One region of the Vallitalea okinawensis genome, then DNA from elsewhere that is predicted to be linked to it. Evidence: riboswitches for the same ligand, from Rfam matches in the RefSeq annotation. Region 1 holds a riboswitch; the other holds the start of a gene.
The links. A riboswitch is a leader RNA that binds a small molecule or an ion and turns the genes downstream of it on or off. The one in region 1 is predicted to bind cobalamin.
Positions count from the first base shown of each region.

Region 2: it holds a riboswitch for cobalamin, as region 1 does, so the genes downstream of both, cobT (nicotinate-nucleotide--dimethylbenzimidazole phosphoribosyltransferase) here and C1Y58_RS05595 (precorrin-8X methylmutase) in region 1, are expected to answer to the same signal.

Region 1 covers NZ_PQDH01000002.1:80,677-90,683, reverse strand. The annotation lists gene cbiQ (cobalt ECF transporter T component CbiQ) at 1-299, opposite strand, end outside; gene C1Y58_RS05605 (energy-coupling factor ABC transporter substrate-binding protein) at 296-571, opposite strand; gene C1Y58_RS05600 (energy-coupling factor ABC transporter permease) at 573-1,331, opposite strand; cobalamin riboswitch at 1,426-1,602, opposite strand; cobalamin riboswitch at 1,835-2,023, shown strand; gene C1Y58_RS05595 (precorrin-8X methylmutase) at 2,147-2,785, shown strand; gene cbiD (cobalt-precorrin-5B (C(1))-methyltransferase CbiD) at 2,786-3,931, shown strand; gene cbiE (precorrin-6y C5,15-methyltransferase (decarboxylating) subunit CbiE) at 3,924-4,547, shown strand; gene cbiT (precorrin-6Y C5,15-methyltransferase (decarboxylating) subunit CbiT) at 4,597-5,118, shown strand; gene cobM (precorrin-4 C(11)-methyltransferase) at 5,124-5,879, shown strand; gene C1Y58_RS05570 (cobalt-precorrin 5A hydrolase) at 5,876-6,913, shown strand; gene cobJ (precorrin-3B C(17)-methyltransferase) at 7,155-7,889, shown strand; gene C1Y58_RS05560 (cobalt-precorrin-6A reductase) at 7,886-8,644, shown strand; gene cobI (precorrin-2 C(20)-methyltransferase) at 8,738-9,439, shown strand; gene C1Y58_RS05550 (cobyrinic acid a,c-diamide synthase CobB) at 9,443-10,007, shown strand, end outside.
Region 2 covers NZ_PQDH01000015.1:57,844-67,850, forward strand. The annotation lists gene lysA (diaminopimelate decarboxylase) at 1-283, opposite strand, end outside; gene C1Y58_RS23855 (TrmB family transcriptional regulator) at 315-998, opposite strand; gene C1Y58_RS23860 (putative manganese-dependent inorganic diphosphatase) at 1,252-2,880, shown strand; gene C1Y58_RS23865 (replication-associated recombination protein A) at 3,055-4,392, shown strand; gene C1Y58_RS23870 (secondary thiamine-phosphate synthase enzyme YjbQ) at 4,409-4,807, shown strand; cobalamin riboswitch at 4,896-5,074, shown strand; gene cobT (nicotinate-nucleotide--dimethylbenzimidazole phosphoribosyltransferase) at 5,327-6,394, shown strand; gene cobS (adenosylcobinamide-GDP ribazoletransferase) at 6,455-7,195, shown strand; gene cobC (alpha-ribazole phosphatase) at 7,226-7,816, shown strand; gene C1Y58_RS23890 (pyridoxal phosphate-dependent aminotransferase) at 7,902-8,966, shown strand; gene C1Y58_RS23895 (ABC transporter substrate-binding protein) at 8,963-9,967, shown strand.

The sequences.
Region 1 (10,007 bases):
TTTAAACTCGCTGATGTTATGTTTACCGTTATGCCAGAATCAACGGATAGTGTTAAAGCAATGGATAAAGCACCAAACAAAAGAAATGGCAAAAAAGCAAGTAGCATAAGGCTTAGTGTTTTCCAGTTAATTTTTGCTATAAAAAGTAAAAACATATTCAAAAGAACAATTGCTAAAAGATGTGATCTTATCTCTTTAAGTACGAGTAATGTAGTTAATGTTAGTATGCAGCCAATGATTTTTTCGACAGGATGAAGCCCTTTTAAAGGGCTCTCCTGTGCAATGTTATCGATGATCATCTTGTATTACCTGACTTACCTTTTTTATATCCAATATAATAGCCTATGAAAGCAGCTCCAAGTGCCGCTTGAAGAGAAAATAGTAAAGTTTCGATTTCCCCGCTTGCAGGTTCATAAATTGACTCAAACCAAGGTGTGTAGTTAGGATTCATTTCTATGATAGCTTCTTCAGCTTGGGAATCAGCACCAGCGAACTCCGCATTTTCTTGTATATAAAAAGGTACGATGACCAATAGTAAAACAATAAGTAGGAGGAAAATGTTTTTCTTCATTTTAGTTCACACCCTTTCTTATGTTTGACTTTTGAAAGATATGTAAGTTTTCCTTATTGTATTTATAGAGTATATCTATAATCAGTACAGTTAATATACCCTCTGCAATTGCTAGAGGAATTTGAGTTATAGCAAAAATGGACATAAATTTAGTGAATGCACCAATGAAGCCACTATTAGCATCAGGAAAAGCAAGTGCAAGTTGCCCTGATGTAACCATATAGGTTGCTAAGTCTCCAAGTGAGGCAGCTAAAAACACTGATATTTTCAATGATATATTTAGTTTCTTGCACCCTGCGTAAATACCGTAAGCTACCAAGGATCCCACAACTGCCATTGAAAAGACATTGGCGCCTAAAGTAGTAATACCGCCATGAGCTAATAATAAGGCTTGAAAAAGAAGTACGATGGAACCAACAACGGTCATAACAAATGGACCAAAAAGAATAGCACCTAAACCAATACCTGTTGCATGGGAGGTACTTCCTGTCAAGGAAGGCAACTTGAGAGCAGATAGGACAAAGGAGAATGCACCACCAACACCGATTAGCATCAAGTTTTCTTGATGGTCTGCAATCAATTGTTTGATTTTTAAAATACCTAAAATAAAGAATGGTAGAGATACAAGGGACCAAAAAATGCACCAACCTGGAGGTAAATAGCCTTCCATGATATGCATAGCATAGATACGCTCAGGTGTAAACAGAGCCAATAGAAAAAACAGTGATAATAGTAAATAGAAACTTAAATTTTTCTTGATCATAATGATCAACCTCCTTAAAAGACAGAATATTTTCTGTGTTACTTTAAGGATGGGGGTGAAAGAATATTCCATAATTCCCATCCGAAATATGGAATGTTATAAACAATAAGTAAGTCTCCTGGCTTAAACATCAAACCCTATGGACGCCTTCCCAATATAAGTAAGAAACTTATTAATCAGTGGCAATGTACATAGGTAGTTATCACAGTAGCGGTGGCTGCGTTGGATTTACACCGAACTTCCTTTAACTTATTATTTCTTAACATTCAATTGTACTTCTTCAATTTAGCATACCGAAAGAAGTTTTGTCAACGAGATATTTTCGACAGGTTATTCATTCTATTAAGTGCCATAGGACAGTTAACTATCAGTAAAGTATTCTAAAAAAACCTCTTAAAGACTGAAAGAAAGAGGAGTATCAAAAAAAGCATTGACTTTTACTTGTAACGAATTATAATTATAAGTAACTGAATAAAAGGATCGGGTTCTAATCTTCTAATCATTTGATGAAATGCTAATGGATAACATCAAAAGAGAAGATGGATGAAAAGGGAAGATCGGTGAGAAACCGACGCAGCCCCCGCTACTGTAACGAGGATGAAACCAAATACCACTGAAGCTTTTGTTTTGGGAAGGTTGGGAGTAAGTTGAATCGAAGCCAGGAGACCTGCCTTATCCTAACTGTTAGCAATACTTCGGTGGGAAGTTAGGTCTATGAATTGAAAAGATTTTCTATAATCCATTCATATACATAACTGGTCATTGACCAGTTTTTTTATTTTTAAAAATAACCAGACTTAGGAGGAAGGAAAATGAACTACCAAGACTTTTATAAACGCCCGATGAACATTGAAAACAACAGCATGTCTATAATTGAAGCTGAAATGAAATCGCCTGAATCATTTACGAAACAAGAATTACAGATTGTTAAAAGGGTTATACATACTACTGCTGATTTTGACTATGAGAATTTTATTCGAATGAATCATGATTTTATCCAGGCTTTTAGTGAGGCTATCAAAAAAGGATTGCCTATTATTACGGATACTAATATGGTTAAAGCAGGGATTAATAAAAGAACTTTAAGCCAATTTGGATGTGAAATCCATTGTTTTGTAGGGGATGAAGATGTCCGTAAAGTGGCAAGAGAGACTGGGATGACACGATCTGTAAAAGCTATAGATAAAGCAGTTAATACCTTTGACGAAGCCCTGTTTGTATTTGGTAATGCACCAACTGCTCTTGTACGTCTTTTAGAATTAACAGAGCAAAAGAAAGCATTTCCACAAGGGATAGTAGGCGTACCTGTGGGATTTGTTGGAGCTAAAGAGTCTAAAGAGCTATTGGCAAGACATGAAGTACCCCACATTACTACACTTAGCCGTAAGGGTGGCAGTAATGTAGCAGCTGCAATTGTCAATGCAATACTATACATGATTGGTGAGCGGTAGATGGATGGACTGGAGCAATTATTAGGATATACCTATGTAGGTGGTAAGAAATTAAGAAACGGGATTACTACAGGTACCTGTGCCACAGCTGCAGCAAAAGCTGCCTTGGAAATGTTGCTCTCAAAAAGTCGATTAGAATACTGTCGTGTTGATTTGCCAATCGGTAAGAAGCTTGTCATCCCAATAAGTAATATAAAAATGGGGAAGGACTATGTAAGCTGTTGTGTTGTGAAAGATGCAGGTGATGATCCAGACATCACCAATGGTATTGAAATCTATGCCAAGGTAGAGAGAAATGATAGTCAAGAAATTATTATTAAAGGTGGTCAAGGTATTGGTATGGTCACCAAGAAAGGGTTACCTGTTGAATTAGGGAAGCATGCTATTAACCCAGTACCATATCAGATGATCAAAGACGCATGTAAAAAGCTACTACCAGAAGGAGAGGGAATTATTGTCACCATCTATGCGCCTGAGGGTGAAAGGTTAGCTAAGAAGACTTTGAATTCAAAGTTAGGTATTATCGGTGGCATTTCTGTCCTAGGAACAACTGGCATAGTAAAACCTATGTCAGAGGATGCCTATAAAGAATCCTTGCGTATTGAACTAGAAATGTATGTGAAAAACGGTCATTCAAAAGTGATTTTAGTACCAGGTAACTATGGTTATGATTTCTGCCAAGATATTTTAGGTATGAATAGATGGCCTATCATAAAGATGAGTAATTTTGTTGGTTATATGCTGGAACAATGTGAGAGATTAAAAGTTAAAGAAGTTTTGATGGTTGGAGACTTAGGTAAATTCATAAAAGTTTCTGGTGGCATCTTTCAGACTCATAGTAGACAAGCGGATTGTCGTATCGAGTTAATGATTGCGTATGTTGCTTTATTAGGTGGAGATCAGCAACTATTACAGGAGTTGCTTGAAGCATCAACAACAGTTGCGGCAATTGAGATCTTAGTCAAACAGGAATTTAATGAGATACAAAATCTCTATAAAAAAATAGCTGAAGGGGTCACAAGTAGAGCAACCTCTTATTGTCATGAAGAAGTAAATGTAGGGACGGTTATTTTTTCAAGAAGCACTGGTGAACTATACCGGGATAAAAGTGCCGAGCAAATGATAAAGGAGATGAAAAATGAATAAGATTAATGTTTGTGGAATGGGACCTGGTCATCCAGATTATATTTTGCCTCTTGTACATCGACTAGTAGGAGATGCAGATATGTTGATAGGTGGTCTTAGGCATCTAGAGCTATTTAAAACATTTACCGGAATCAAAGTTCCTATAACAAAAGATATCCAAGGTATTGTAGAAACCATCAAAAATGAATATGCCGATAAAAAAATTACAATTCTTGTATCTGGAGACCCCGGGCTATATAGTTTTACTCAGACACTAATGAACTATTTTCCTTCGAATATTTTAGAAGTTTATCCAGGGATATCTGCTGTTCAATATCTCTTTGCAAAGGGGATTATTCCATGGCACGAAAGCTATATAACGAGTTTACATGGTAGAGAATTATTAAAATTAGAAGAAATAGTAGGTGCCCATGAAAAAGTAGCTTTATTTACTGACGCTATTAATCATCCCAATGCTATTGTAAAGCGCTTACAAAATGCCTCTATAAAACATAAACGTATTTTAGTGGGGGAAAATTTGTCTTATGATGATGAATGTATTACAAAAGTAGTATTAGAAGAATGGATTGACAAGTCTTTTAGCCCTTTGAATGTGATGGTGATTTATGATGAATAATAATTATTTAAATATAGAAGATCGTGATTTCATTCGTGGTGAGGTTCCGATGACAAAAGAAGAAATACGCGAATTATCAATAGCGAAATTAAAATTAAAGGATGAACTTACCTTAGTTGATATTGGAGCAGGAACGGGTTCTGTTTCTGTCCAAGCTAGTCGTTACTTGCCTTCTGGAAAAGTCCTTGCTATTGAAAAAAAGGATGAAGCTATAAAGCTTATCCATGAAAATTGTAAAAAATTTGGGTGTAGTAATATAGAAGTTATAAAAGGGCAAGCTGAAGAGATTATTCGTCAGATTTATGATGTAGATCGAATTTTTATCGGCGGTGCCGGAAAAGAATTAGCAGCTATATTATCTTGGGCGTCTCAAGTATTGAAGCCGGGTGGAAGGATAGTAATCAATGCTATACTATTAGAAACTTATCAAGACGCTATGAAAGTATTAAATGACAAAGGGTTTAACCCAAGCAGTATTTCCGTTGATATAAAGAGATTAAAACGACTGGGGACGGGACATTATTATTCACCACTTAACCCCGTTCATATTATTTGGGCTGATAAGGAGTGAAAAAAATGAAAGTTTACTTTATAGGTGCAGGACCTGGCGAACCAGAATACATGACGTTAAAAGGAAAGAGTATTATTGAAAGTGCAGACATTCTCATATATGCAGGATCTCTTGTCAATAAAGAAGTTTTGCAATGGCGAAAAGCAGATAGTATTGTTTATAACAGTGCAGGCATGCACTTGGATGAGGTTATTGACGTGATGGTAAAGGAGAAAGAAAAGGATAAAATAATTGCTAGAGTACATACAGGAGACCCTAGTATCTATGGCGCTATCCGTGAACAGATGGATCGATTAAAAGATGAAAATATAAACTACGAAGTGATACCAGGAGTGAGCTCTTTTGTTGCAGCAGCAGCCTCTCTTGATAAAGAATTCACTTTGCCTGGAGTATCACAAACAGTTATATTGACCCGCAAAGCTGGTAGGACTCCTGTACCAGAGAAAGAAGATCTTAAACTTTTAGCTGCTCATCAAGCTTCAATGGCTATTTTTCTAAGTGTGGGTATGATCGATGAAGTAGTTGAGGATCTAAAGACTCATTATCCAGTGCATACACCTGTTGCTGTTGTCCAACGAGCCAGTTGGCCAGATGAAATAATCGTTTTAGGGAATCTCAGCACTATCTCTGAGAAAGTAAAGGTAGCCAATATTACTAAGACAGCTCAAATTTTAGTTGGTGATTTTTTAGGAGATGATTACGAGCTTTCAAAGCTTTATGATAAAAACTTTACCCATGAGTACAGGAAAAGTGAAGGATGATAGCAATTTATGCATTGACTCAACCAGGAATAAAATTAGCTGAAAAAATAATAGACCAGTTAGAAGATTGCTATCTATTTGTTTCAGAAAGGCATGCTAATGAAAAGTACCATCCTATAGTTGGTAGCTTAAAGCAGAGTTTAACTGAAAATTGGAAGGATTATCATGTGTTCATCATGATCATGGCGACAGGAATAGTCGTTAGATCTATAGATGGGTTACTGGAGAATAAAGCTGTTGATCCTGCAGTACTAGTACTTGATCAAGGTGGTAACTTTGTTATTCCATTACTCTCTGGACATTTGGGCGGAGCCAATGACTGGGCTATAAAGGTATCTGACTTAATTGATGCACAGCCAGTGATAACAACTGCAACTGATGTTCAAGGAGTCCTTTCTTTTGACGTTATTGCTAAACAAAATAAGTGCAAAATTGAGAATTTCCATTACTTGAAGGAAATCTCTTCTGGTTTATTGGAAAATAAAAAAGTGGGGTTATACAGTTCTGTTGATCTTCCTACCCAGCTTCCTAATTCCATTAAACTTGTTGAGCATATTGATGACTTAAAGGCTTTTGAAAGTAAGGTTATCATTTCAGAACGTGTATTCAATATTGATGAGGAAGCCTTAATATTACGACCACCTAGCCTTATATTAGGAATAGGGTGTAGACGTGGTGTAGAAAAAGCTAAAATTGATACAGCACTAAAAGACTTTCTTGGACAAAAGGGTTTAAGTATGTCTTCTATTACTAAGGTGGTCAGTATTGATCTCAAAGCAGATGAACAAGGAATTATTGAATTAACTAGGGAGTATAATATTCCTTTCATAACTTATGGTGTAGATGAAATCTCTAGGGTAATTCATTTATTCGAGGAATCACCTTTTGTTAAAAATGTACTTGGGGTAGGGGCTGTATGTGAACCGGCAGCTTATCTAGGGGCAACGGAGCCAGAGGTTATTGTAGGTAAAGAGAGTTATGATGGGATTACTTTTGCGTTGGTTAAAGAGAGGGCGTATTCAATAGAAATTTAAATTGAGTCAAGCTTATATGGGGTACTATTACGCCAACTGAAAAGATGTCCATGTCTTAGACAGTTGGGTTCACCATCCATGGCTCACTGCTCCATAGCCCCCCAAATAAGCTTTTGGTATTGAATTGGGAAATGTATCAATTAAATAGAGTTATTCATACAACTATTGGAAAGACATTGGGTCTTACACGTCAGGAGTGAGCATAGCAAATGAAATTTGACACTTTATATGGAGGTCTAACATGAAGAATAAACTTTATATCGTGGGGATTGGTTCTGGGGATAGGAAGTCGTTGACTTTGAAAGCTATTGAAGTCATACAGACATGTGACATGATCGTTGGTTATAAACGTTACATCCAATATATAGAAGATTTGATAGAGGATCAAGAGATTTTCAGTACAGGTATGAAAAAGGAAATTGAACGATGCACTAAGGCGTTGGAATGTGCCCGAGAAGGTAAAAAGGTTGCTATGATCAGTAGTGGTGATGCTGGTGTTTATGGTATGGCTGGTCCCATCCTTCAATTAAAAGCAGAAAAATTCCCGGATGTTGATGTGGAAGTAATTCCAGGAATCACTGCTATGAATTTAGGTGCTGCAGCTTTGGGGGCACCGTTAATGCATGATACTGCAATCATTAGTCTAAGTAACTTACTGACCCCATGGGAAACCATTGAAAAGAGGTTAGAACATGCAGCAGCTGGAGATTTTGTAATAGCACTTTATAATCCAAGAAGTAACGGACGACCTCATCTATTGAAAAGAGCTCGTGACATCATAGCAAAGCATAAACAACTTAATACGCCAGTAGGAATTGTCAAGCATGCAGGAAGAGAGAAGGAAGAGTTGTTTTTATCAACCTTGAAAGATTTCAATGATGAATGGGTGGACATGAATAGTATTGTTATAATCGGTAATAGTTGCTCTTTTATCTCTAACAATTTATTCATTACACCTCGAGGTTATCATATATGATTCTCTTATTAGCAGGAACCTCTGATGCAAGGGCAATAGGCACAGAACTAAAGAATAGTCATTTAAAGGTTATTGCAACAGCTACAAGCAACTATGGGAGTCAGTTATTAAGAGAAAATGGCTTGGAAGTTCTTTGTGGAAAGTTAGATGAGGGAGCATTACACAGTGTAGTTCAACAGTACGAGATTTCGGTGATTGTTGATGCGACCCATCCTTATGCCGAAGCAATAAGTCATTTAGCTTTAAATGTAGCAAAGGAGCTGAACATTCTCTATCTTCGTTACGAAAGACCTTCAATTCTTCAAGAACTTTCAATGGATAAAATTGTGGCAGTTCAAGATTATTTGGAAGCCGCAAAAGTTGCCTCACTTGAACAAGGTAATGTTTTATCAACTATTGGAAGTAGAAGGTTAGAGAAATTAGTCATGAGCATACCGTTGGATAGGTTGTTTGTTAGAATATTGCCACAACCAGAAGTCATTAAAGAGTGTTTAGACTTAGGAATTAAGTTAGGACAGATAATTGCAATGCAAGGTCCTTTTTCTAAGGAGCTCAATATGGCATTGTATAAACAGTTTAATATTAAAACAATTATTACTAAGGACAGTGGAGAGATTGGTGGAGCAAAGGAGAAAATTGAAGCAGCGCAGGCGTGTGGTGTTAAGACGATACTCGTAGAGCGACCAGCTATTAAGTATCCCAAAGTATTTAATGAGATCTATGAGCTTCTTAAATACTTACAAAATATGAATTAATATTATTATTTAGAAGCAACAGCCGAAAAGATATCCATGGTCCAGGTAGTGATAGAGAAAGGCTAGTTGGGTTAAGCTTTAAGGAGGCATATGATGAGTGGGAAATTATACGGTATAGGTGTTGGATCAGGAGATCCAGAAGAAATTACAATAAAAGCTGTTAAAACTATCGAAAAATGCGATGCTATTATCGTTCCATTGAGCATGAGAGGTAAGAGGAGTCAAGCATATCGTGCTATTGAGTCTTATCTTGCTAATCAAGATATAATTGAGATGTATTTCCCAATGATAACGGATAAAAAGGTGCTTTTTGAACAATGGGATAAGAATATCAATGAATTAGTTACACACTTAGAAGAAGGCAAGCAGTTAGGATTTGTGACTATTGGCGACGTCTCAATCTACAGTACATTTGCTTATATTATGGATGGCGTTAAGGAGAAAGGATTTGATGTAGAACTTATTTCTGGCATTCCTTCTTTTTGTTCTATTGCAGCCAAGAGAGGTAAAAGTCTTTGTGAATGGGATGAACCTTTGCTTATCTATCCATCTAACTATCAGACAGATAAGATCGAGTATTACTTAAAGGAATTTGATAATGTAGTGTTAATGAAAGCTGCAAAGGCATTTGACCAGATCGTTGACCAATTGGAGGAACAACAATTATTGGATCAAGCCTATATGATCACAAAATGTGGTTATGAGGAAGAAGAGATTTGTAAAGATCTTATAAGTAAAAAAGGTACAAAAATTAATTACTTATCTACTATTATTGTGAATAAGAAACGGGGTTAAGTGATGAGCATACCTAAATTAGTCATAGCGGGTACCCATAGTGGAGCGGGCAAAACAACTGTCACCATGGGGCTATTGAAACTACTTTCTAAGAGGATGAATGTTCAGTCTTTCAAAATAGGTCCTGATTATATTGATCCTAGCTTCCACACCTATATAACTGGGGAAAAGTGTAGGAATCTTGATAGTTTTTTGTTAGAAGAGAACACCATTAAATATCTCTTTAATAAGAATTCTAAGGGAAAAGATGTGTCCATTGTTGAAGGCGTTATGGGGTTATTTGATGGGGCAAAGCCAGATAACGATTTGGGGAGTACAGCTCATGTAGCCAAGATACTTAAAGCACCTGTGATATTAGTAGTGGATGCAAAGGCCATGGCAAGAAGTAGTGCTGCCATCGTAAAAGGTTACTCTGAATTTGATTCTGATCTTCAAGTACAGGGTGTAATTTTCAATCGCGTAAGCAGTGAAGCACATTATGAATTGTTAAAGGCAGCCGTGGAGGCTTATACAGATATTAAGCCCTTTGGTTACGTTAAAAATGATGCAGCAATTACATTACCCTCAA
Region 2 (10,007 bases), on a different contig from region 1:
CAGCTTCTAATTCAACGAAGATTTCGCCAGGTGACATGGCATCAGCATTTAAACCTTCATCTCGAGCAACTTTTAATAGATGTAAATTACCGTTAGCTTTAACAGAGTAGTTAACAGTAAACTTATCATAGTTGATCAGGGATTTTAGCTCTTTACATCTTTCACGAAGAATGGCTTCATTATAGACATATAGAGGACTGCCGAATTCCTTAACTAGTTCAATCGGGGTTGTATTACCATAAAATTGGTTAGTATTTGTTACTTCATTAAAAGCGTATTGCATATGAGTTTACCTCCTTAAAATTTACCTTTGTTTAATCTTGCATGGTAATCAATTCTATTTCATTTATAAAAGCTTCACGTATGATATTGACTAGAGTACTATTTTTTGAATAAAGTGCTTCAAAGGAAGATATTAGTTTACCGGAAATGACTTCCTTTGTATCCACAATCATTTTGAAATTATCTTGGATCATATTTTTTGCCATATAGGTTGTTGAACTATAAGGAAAATCTTCATTTGTTATGATGACAACCTTTAAACCCCTCTCTTTAGCTCCCATTAATTCATCTGCAAATAAGTTAAGCTCTTCATGATCTGCAGAAATATAAATCCGCATTTCTGCTAAGTTAATCATGTTGATGATTTTATCATGAATATTCTTTTTACCTAATACAGTGATGTAAGGTTCATGGCAGATCGGGGAAAAGTCCAAGTGCTCATCAAGGTAGTTAATGGTTTTATCAAAATCTCTTTTAATATTACTTAATAACTCCTCTTTAGGAGTGGCGATATATTTAGTTTTTGAATGTTCAACAATCAAAGCACCACCTTTTTCTACGAGCGTAGATAGAGATGCGTAAGCGTTAGAGCGACTAATACCTGTCACTTTAGCCACTTCATAGCCGCTAAGTTCACCGTTTTGACACAAGGTTATGTAAATAATAGCCTCTTGCTTTGTGAAACCAATATTTTTTAATCCATGAATTAAGTCCATTTTATTACCTCTCAAATATAGTGGTTCTATTTAGAACTACTATATACTAAAATAATATATTTGTCAATGCTTAATGAGAAAGATTTTCAAATACTGCTATTAATAATATGATATAATAAGATTTAAGAAGATTACATATAGAAGGAATCAAAAACTACTTTACATATTTGAGTTTTTGGATATAATATGTATACAAGATGATTACCTTATCCAAAAGATCTATAGGATGGGGGTATAAAAAGGGGTAAAGGGAATGAAAAAACCATTATATGTTTTTGGCCATCAAAATCCAGACACGGATTCCATCTGCTCATCTATTGCCTATGCTAATTTAAAGAGGCAAATGGGTTATGATGAGGTTGTTGCGGCCAGATTAGGGGATGTTAATAAGGAAACAAAATTTGCACTTAATTATTTTAGGGTTGATGATCCCGTCTTAATTGAAACATTAAATCCACAAGTTAATGATCTCAATTTAGTGAATATACAAAGTTTAAAAGAAGACGATACCTTAAAAAAAGCTCTCAGTCTTATTATTTCACAGAAGGGTCATATTATACCTATCGTTGATGAGGATAATAAATTCACAGGCATTATCTCCATATCCGATATTGCACCTGCATATATGGGGTTAGCTGGAAAATCTTTATTAAATATTACAGAAACACCTTTTAAGAATATCAGAAATGTATTGGATGCTACGATTATAGTAGGTGATATTGAGGGTAAAGAAGTTGAAGGTAATGTCTATACAAGTGCGGAGCTACTGACAGATTTAGCTATTTCATCAAACGATGTTGTCATCTATACATTAGATGATGGTTTAGAGAAAAAAGTATATCAATCTGGAGCAGGTCTAATTATTGTAGCTGAAAGTTTGCACCAGCATCAAGCCATTAATATACCGGAGGATTATAATGGAGTTGTATTATCCGTTCAATATAGTATTTTTGAAATAATAAAACTCATGTCACAAGCCATACCTGTGAAAACCATGGTTAACACCAATATGTTAGAGTATTTTGATATGGATGATTATATTGATGAAGTTAAGGATAATATGTTGTCATCCAAACACCGCCGTTTTCCGGTGATTGATAAAGAGGGTTATGTTAAAGGAATTATCTCAAAGAGTAGTTTGCTTAAGATAAACCGTAAGAAAGTTATTCTTGTGGATCATAATGAAAAGGGGCAATCTGCTAAAGGGATAGAGGAAGCAGAGATCATTGAAATCATTGATCATCACCGTGTAGCGGATATTCATACCATGGCGCCTCTTTATTTCAGAGCGGAACCCCTAGGTTGTACAAGTACTATTATTGCAAAGATACATGAAGAAAGAGAGATACCATTTGATAAAAAACATGCTGGTATTATGTTAAGCGCCATTCTATCGGATACCTTATTATTTCATTCACCTACTTGCACAAATGAAGATAAACGTATTGCTCATAAGTTAGCGAACATTGCAGATGTGGATCTTCATAAGTATGGCATGGAGATGATTACTGCCGGCACCACTCTAGAGGGAGAATCTGCTGAAAGCTTAATCTTTAGGGATATGAAGAAGTTCTCACTTGGTAAATACAAAGTTGCCATTTCACAAATCAATACAACTGACTTTGAAGGTTTTAATTATGTCAAATCAGAAGTTGTAGATGAAATGGAGGACTTTGCTAAGAAAGACAAGGTTGACCTGGTTCTTATGATGGTAACCAATATTATTAGTGAAGGAACAGAACTTGTTGCAGTAGGGTCTGAAAGATGGATTGTTGAGAATGCCTTTGAGTTCCAAAGAAACGAAGTAAGTAAGTTCCTACCAAAGGTTTTTTCACGCAAAAAACAAGTTGTACCTGTCATTATGAATGCATCACGATTGTAGTGGAATATCAAACTTCATATAGAAATCTAAAGGGACTATCTCGGTGAGTAGTCCTTTTCTGCACTTCATTCAATTTCAGCTTAGATGAAACGAGTTGATGCCTTCAATAATAGACATACGGACATGTGTTTGGTATAATATGATTAAGTTATAGTCGGTTACGGAGGATGAGTCATGGATCTTTTTGAATATACAAGACAAAAGAGTTTAGAAAAGGAATCACCTTTAGCTGCAAGGATGCGACCTACTCAATTAGAAGAAGTAGTTGGGCAAGAGCATATTATTGGTGAAGGCACGTTATTGTACCGTGCTATTAAAGCTGATAAGTTAAGCTCCATTATATTTTATGGACCACCTGGAACAGGCAAGACCACATTAGCTAAGGTTATTGCCCATACTACAAAAGCGGATTTTAGACAATTGAATGCTACTATAGCTGGGAAGAAAGATATTAATAAAGTTATAGACGATGCCAAGACCACAATGGGTATGACAGGAAGAAAGACTATTTTATTTATAGACGAGATTCACCGTTTTAATAAAGCACAGCAGGATGCATTATTACCTTCTGTTGAAGATGGAACGATTATACTCATTGGTGCTACTACTGAGAATCCTTATTTTGAAGTGAATAGCGCACTACTATCAAGATCTAGGCTTTTTAGTTTGGAACCTTTAAATGATGTAGATATCAAAGCATTAGTGGAACGAGCTTTAAAGGATACGGAAAAGGGGTTAGGGAGTTTTAATGCTTCTATTACCCATGAAGCATTGGATTTCATTGCCAACGTTGCAGATGGTGATGCAAGGGCAGCATTGAATGCCATTGAATTAGGTGTTCTGACGACAGATAAAGATGAAGAAGGAAAAATTCTTATAACCTTAGAGATTGCGGAAGAGTGTATTCAGAAAAGAGCGGTACGTTATGATAAAGATGGTGATAACCATTACGATACGATCTCAGCGTTCATTAAGAGCATGCGAGGGTCTGACCCAGATGCAGCTATTTACTATCTAGCAAGGATGCTTTATGCTGGAGAAGATATTAAATTTATTGCACGTCGAATTGTTATATGCGCATCAGAAGATGTTGGTAATGCTGATCCAAGAGCTTTGCAAGTAGCTGTATCAGCAGTTCAAGCCGTCGATTTTATAGGGATGCCAGAAGCAAGGATTATTTTGTCTCAAGCTGTTGCATATGTAGCCAGTGCTCCTAAAAGTAATGCATCTTATGTAGCCATTAAACGTGCCTACAAAGATGTTGAAGATATAAAAGTGGTTACATTACCTAAACATTTAAAAGATACCCACTATTCAGGATCAAGAAAACTTGGTCATGTAGGGTATAAGTATGCTCATGATTATCCGGATCATTATGTGGTACAACAATATTTACCTGATGAAGTAGTAGGACGGCATTATTATGAGCCAGCGGACCAAGGTTATGAAAAAACTATTGGTGAGCGTCAGCATACAAGAAAGCAACGCCATGAAATTGAGGAAGAATCCTAAATAGTGAGGTGGAAGAATGCTAAAAGAGCTAAGGGTAACAACTAATAAAGAGACTGAATTTGTGGACATAACAAGAGAGGTGGCTAGGGTTGTTAATGAGTCAGGAATCGAAGAAGGGCTTTGTCAAATTTTTATCCCCCATACTACAGCTGGTGTGACTATTAATGAAAACGCTGATCCAGATGTCCAAAGGGACATGCTATATGAACTTAATAAGGTTATTCCATTTAATGATGGCTATCATCATATGGAAGGTAACTCAGCAGCGCATATTAAATCAAGTATGATGGGCTTTAATCAAACAGTTATCATTCATCATAATAAACTCTTATTAGGTACTTGGCAAGGTATCTATTTCTGCGAGTTTGATGGACCTAGAAACAGAAAAGTTTATATTAAAATTTTAGAAGGCTAGTAAATTAATTTGAAATTGAATTAATCTCTATTGTCCTATTGAATATTAAATAGACTAGGTGTATAATGAATGTGTCATGAATATAATTGAATAAAATAATCGACAGGGTGCCCTTCTAAGGGATAAAAGGGAAAACGGTTAGATGCCGTTGCAGCCCCCGCTACTGTATTGGGAGACGAAATCCATATAACCATTGGCAACTGCTGAGAAGGTTGGAGAGTAGATAAAGCCCAGAGCCAGGAAACCTGCCATGTCGACTGAAACTTTCGCCTTCGGAGGGAGAGGTAGAGAGGATTAAATGTTAACACATAACCTAGTTATACTGGTTAAAAGATGCACACTCCCTTAGGAGTGTGTTTTTTAGTGTAAGAAAGTGTGACGTGTCACTTTCCTAACGATACAAACTTCCAAAGGAAGACGTAGCGTAGCTACTTTTGCTCTATAATAAACTTCAATGAGCTGGGCTCCCCTCCATGCTTTCGGCATTAACAAATTGAAGATAAAGAAAGAAGGATGTATATGCAAACATTGGAGAAGGTTTTAAAAGGAATTCAACCCTTAGACCAACAAGTGCTAAAGGATGCTGAAAGTCGTGTTGATTTTTTAGCTAAACCCATTGGTAGTCTTGGCAAACTTGAAAAACTAGCCATTCAAGTGGCTGGTATAACAGGAAGTATCCATAATCAATTGGATAAAAAGTGTACTGTAGTTATGGCAGCGGACAATGGCGTGTGGGATGAAGGTATTGCCATTACACCTCAGCATATAACAGCTGTTCAAACCATTAGCATGCTCAAAGGGATAGCTGGTATAAGTGTTTTATCTAAACAAGCAGGTGCAGATTTGAGAGTCGTTGATATCGGTATTAAATCAGATGTTAACTACCCTGGACTTGTCCAAAGAAAGATTAGAAAAGGTACACGTAATTTGGCTATAGAGCCTGCTATGACTCATGATGAGGTTGTTAGAGCCATCGAAGTAGGTATTCATATTGTCAAAGATTTAGTTGACGAAGGGTATAAGATATTAGGAACAGGTGAGATGGGGATTGGTAATACCACAACAAGTGCAGCTATTGTAATGGCTTTATCAGGATGTTCTGCTGACTTAGCAGTTGGAAAAGGAGCGGGATTGACTGATGAGGGGCTGATCAACAAAAAAAGTATTATTACAAAGGCATTAAATTACCATAGCATTAACCCTTCTGACCCTATTGATGCGCTAGCGAAGGTGGGAGGATTAGATATTGCTGGTTTAGTAGGATGTTTTCTAGGAGCAGCATATTATAAAATCCCTATTGTCATTGACGGCGTTATTTCAGCAGCAGCGGCCTATACTGCATTTAAGATATCACCCATATCTAAAAATTATATGATACCATCCCATAGTTCATTAGAGCCTGCATATGAACGAATCATGAAAGAAATGGGTATGGAGCCGATGTTACTAATGGATATGCGCTTAGGTGAAGGAACGGGATGTCCCCTTGCCTTTTCTATAATAGATTCAGCTATGGCCATGATGGACCATATGGGGACATTCAAGGACATTGAGTTAGATACAGATTATTTAATTGATATAAGGTAGTAAAAACACTTAGTTAGTCTTCTATATTAAAAGATAGAAAGAAGATGTGAGGAAGAAAAGATGAAACATTTTATATTGACACTCCAATTTTTAACCCGTATACCTATACCCATTACCATTGAAGTAAAGGAAGATTCTTTTGCTAGAGGTGTTGCTTATTATCCACTGGTTGGAGGTATAATTGGTCTGATTAATGTTTTGGTTTTTCATTTGTTTCAACAGGTAACAACAGATTATATTGCTATTGCTATGGTTTTATTGGCGAATACTATGGTGACGGGAGCTTTTCATCTAGATGGGCTTGCTGACACCTGTGATGGTATTTATTCCAGTCGTACGAAGGATAGAATGCTAGAAATTATGAAAGATAGTCGAGTGGGTACCAATGGTGTACTGGCAATTATCTTTGACTTAGGGCTAAGATTTATATGTTTATATGCTTTACTGGAAGTTGATATCCTATGGGCCTTATTATTAGCACCTATTGGAGCTAAGACTTGCGTAGCTCTACTACTGGGTATATCTAAGTATGCCAGAAAAGAAGGTTTAGCGTCCATGTATCTTAATCATATGACGAGATGGCCTGTTATCATTGCATTAATTCTAGGTGGAAGCATCTTTTTTATTTCATTAAAATGGAATGGCTTGGTCATCTTATGCATCATGTTAGTCTTGTCATACCTCTATAGAAACTATATCTATAAAAAGATTGATGGTATGACTGGAGATACCTTAGGAGCAGCAAATGAATTGCTAGAAATCCTTTGTTTCATTCTCATGATTGTAATTATAGCAAGGTAACCTTAAGTCAATATATCTGGTAGGTGAATTATGCTAAATATCTATTTTGTTAGACATGGTGAAAGTGAGCTCAATGAATCTGGTGTTTATTATGGTCACACAGATTGTAACTTGACTTTAAAAGGTATCCAACAAGCCGATGAAGTCAAAGGAAAACTAAATGATAAAGTCTTTTCAAAGACTTTCAGTAGTCCTTTGAAGAGAGCTTATGACACAGCTACAATAATCCTCGGTCATCAGAAAAAGAGTATAATAGATTCTAGGATTATGGAAATGAATTTTGGTCAGTGGGAAAACTTGAATTATAAAGCCATTGAAAAGGACTATCCTGAGCATTGGGTTCAATTTTGTAATGACTATGAAGCTACAGCCCCCCCTGGAGGAGAATGTCTCCTAAACGTTTATGATCGCATTAAGGATTTCATAGATGATTTAATGTCAGCAGAGGAAAAAGGTAATATTTTGATTGTATCACATCAAGGGTGTTTACGTCTCATGTTATCCTATTTGTTAGGAATGGAAGCTAAAGGGTTTTGGCATTTTGGTTTCAGGCAAGGGTGTTATAGCGAATTGCAAATAGATGAGGTTGGTCACTGTACTGTTATGAGTATTAATAAATAAGAAGCTGTATAATTAGTAAGTTGAATATACTTATTCATAAAATCTGATTAAGCACAGCTAATTACTATATAGAAGGAAGAAAAATATGTATGACCATGGTGCAAATATATATGCTTATAAAAAAAAGCTTTTAGATTATAGCTCAAATATTAATCCATTAGGTATTCCAGATTCATTTAAAGAAGCTCTTATACAGGGGATATATGAATTTGAAAGATATCCAGATTATCGTTATCATGAATTAAAGAAGGCTTTAAGTTCTTATTTAGAAGTTGATTCAAAGGATATACTAGTGGACAACGGTTCTGTTGAACTTATCCATAAGGTGATACAGTGTGGTTTTCATAAAGTGGTTACATTAGCACCCACTTTTTCGGAATATGAAAAAGCTGCTGTTAAGGCAGGGGTTCCCTTTGAGGTAATACCTTTAACCAAAGGAATAGAAGGAAATCATAGCTATTATGATCTTGATGACGAGAAACTTATAGAACGAGTAGAAAAAGAGACGTTGGTTATCATTTGTAATCCCAATAACCCAACGGGTAATTTACTATCTAAGGATAGGTTAGAGAATTTAATAGCTCATATTACAAAAAAAGGCGGATATTTGCTGGTTGATGAGGCTTTTATCGAATTATCACTAAACCCTCAAGCAACCCTTATGAAGAATTACAAGCAGTATAAGCGTTTAATTATTAGTCGTGCAGCAACAAAATACTTTGGATTACCAGGTATACGGCTAGGGTATATGATCACCAGTAATGAAAGGCTTTTAAATAAATTAGCTGCCGGGATTGGTCCGTGGCAAGTGAATACAGCAGCAGAGTTGGCAAAGGTTATTTTTAAAGACAGAGACTATATGATTAGAACTAACGAAACTATCAGTAAGGAGATCCCCTATTGCTACAGGGTACTTCAAAAAATAAATGGTATTAAAGTGTATAAATCCAGCACTATTTTTCATCTCGTTGAGCTAGAGAATGATTTTGATGCTTATAGATTAAAAGAAAATCTTATCGAGGCAGGTTATCTTATTCGCACACCTGATGGTTTTCGCGATCTGTCTCAACAGTATTTTAGAATAGCAGTAAAAGGTTCTACTCATAACATTCAATTTTTAAAAGTTTTAGAGAGAGAGGTAAGCAAATGAAGTTAAAAAGTTTATTTATATCAATAATGATACTCATATTGATGTTAACATTTGTAGGATGCAGTAGTGACAACGAGAGTGTGGGTGAGGACGCCTATCAAAATAGTAATCAAATAGTTAAGGAGACTGAAGAGGAGCCTGTAATAGAAGAAGTAACTGAAGAATCATCTGAAAATACAAGCATTACATATCCACTAACAGTTGAAACTATGGGTGGTCAATTTACCATTGAAAAAGAACCTATGTCAATTGTTTCTGTTGCTCCCAATATTACAGAAGCCTTATATGCGATTGGTGCCGCTGATAAAGTGATTGGACGTACATCCTTCTGTAATTATCCAGCAGAAGTTATGGGGGTACCTGAAATAGGTTCGTTAATGGAACCTAATATTGAATTGATTATTGAGTTAGATCCAGACATCGTTATTGTATCAACTCATTTTTCTGAAGAGGCTGCCAACCAGTTAAATAATGCTGGCGTTCAGACTATTGCTTTATACGAGCCTGAAAGCTTTGAAGGAGTATACTCTATTATTGAGAAATTAGGTCTTGTTACAAATCGTAAGATTGAAGCTGAAGCCGTAGTTAAAGGGATGCAAGATTCAGTAGAAGACACTACGTCTGCATTAGCTAATATAGAAGAAAAACCGTCTGTCTATTATGTTGTTTCATATGGTGATATGGGTGATTATACAGCAACGGGTGAAACTTTTGTTAGCCAAATGATTGAGTTAGCTGGAGGAAATAATGTTGCAAAAGATGCGACGGGCTGGGCATATAGTGCTGAAAAATTAGTAGAGGATGATCCAGAAATTATCTTAATAGGAGAATGGATGTACGAAGGATTTATAGCCACAGAGCCCTATACGAATTTAACCGCAGTTAAAGAAGGAAAGGTTCATATTGTTAATGAAGACATTATCAATCGTCAAGGACCACGTTTACCAGAGGGGCTATATGAATTCGCACAATTCATCTATGAAGATATGATTCAAAAGTAAAGAAAAGGGACGCGTGTCCCTTTCTTTTGACCAAGAGGTG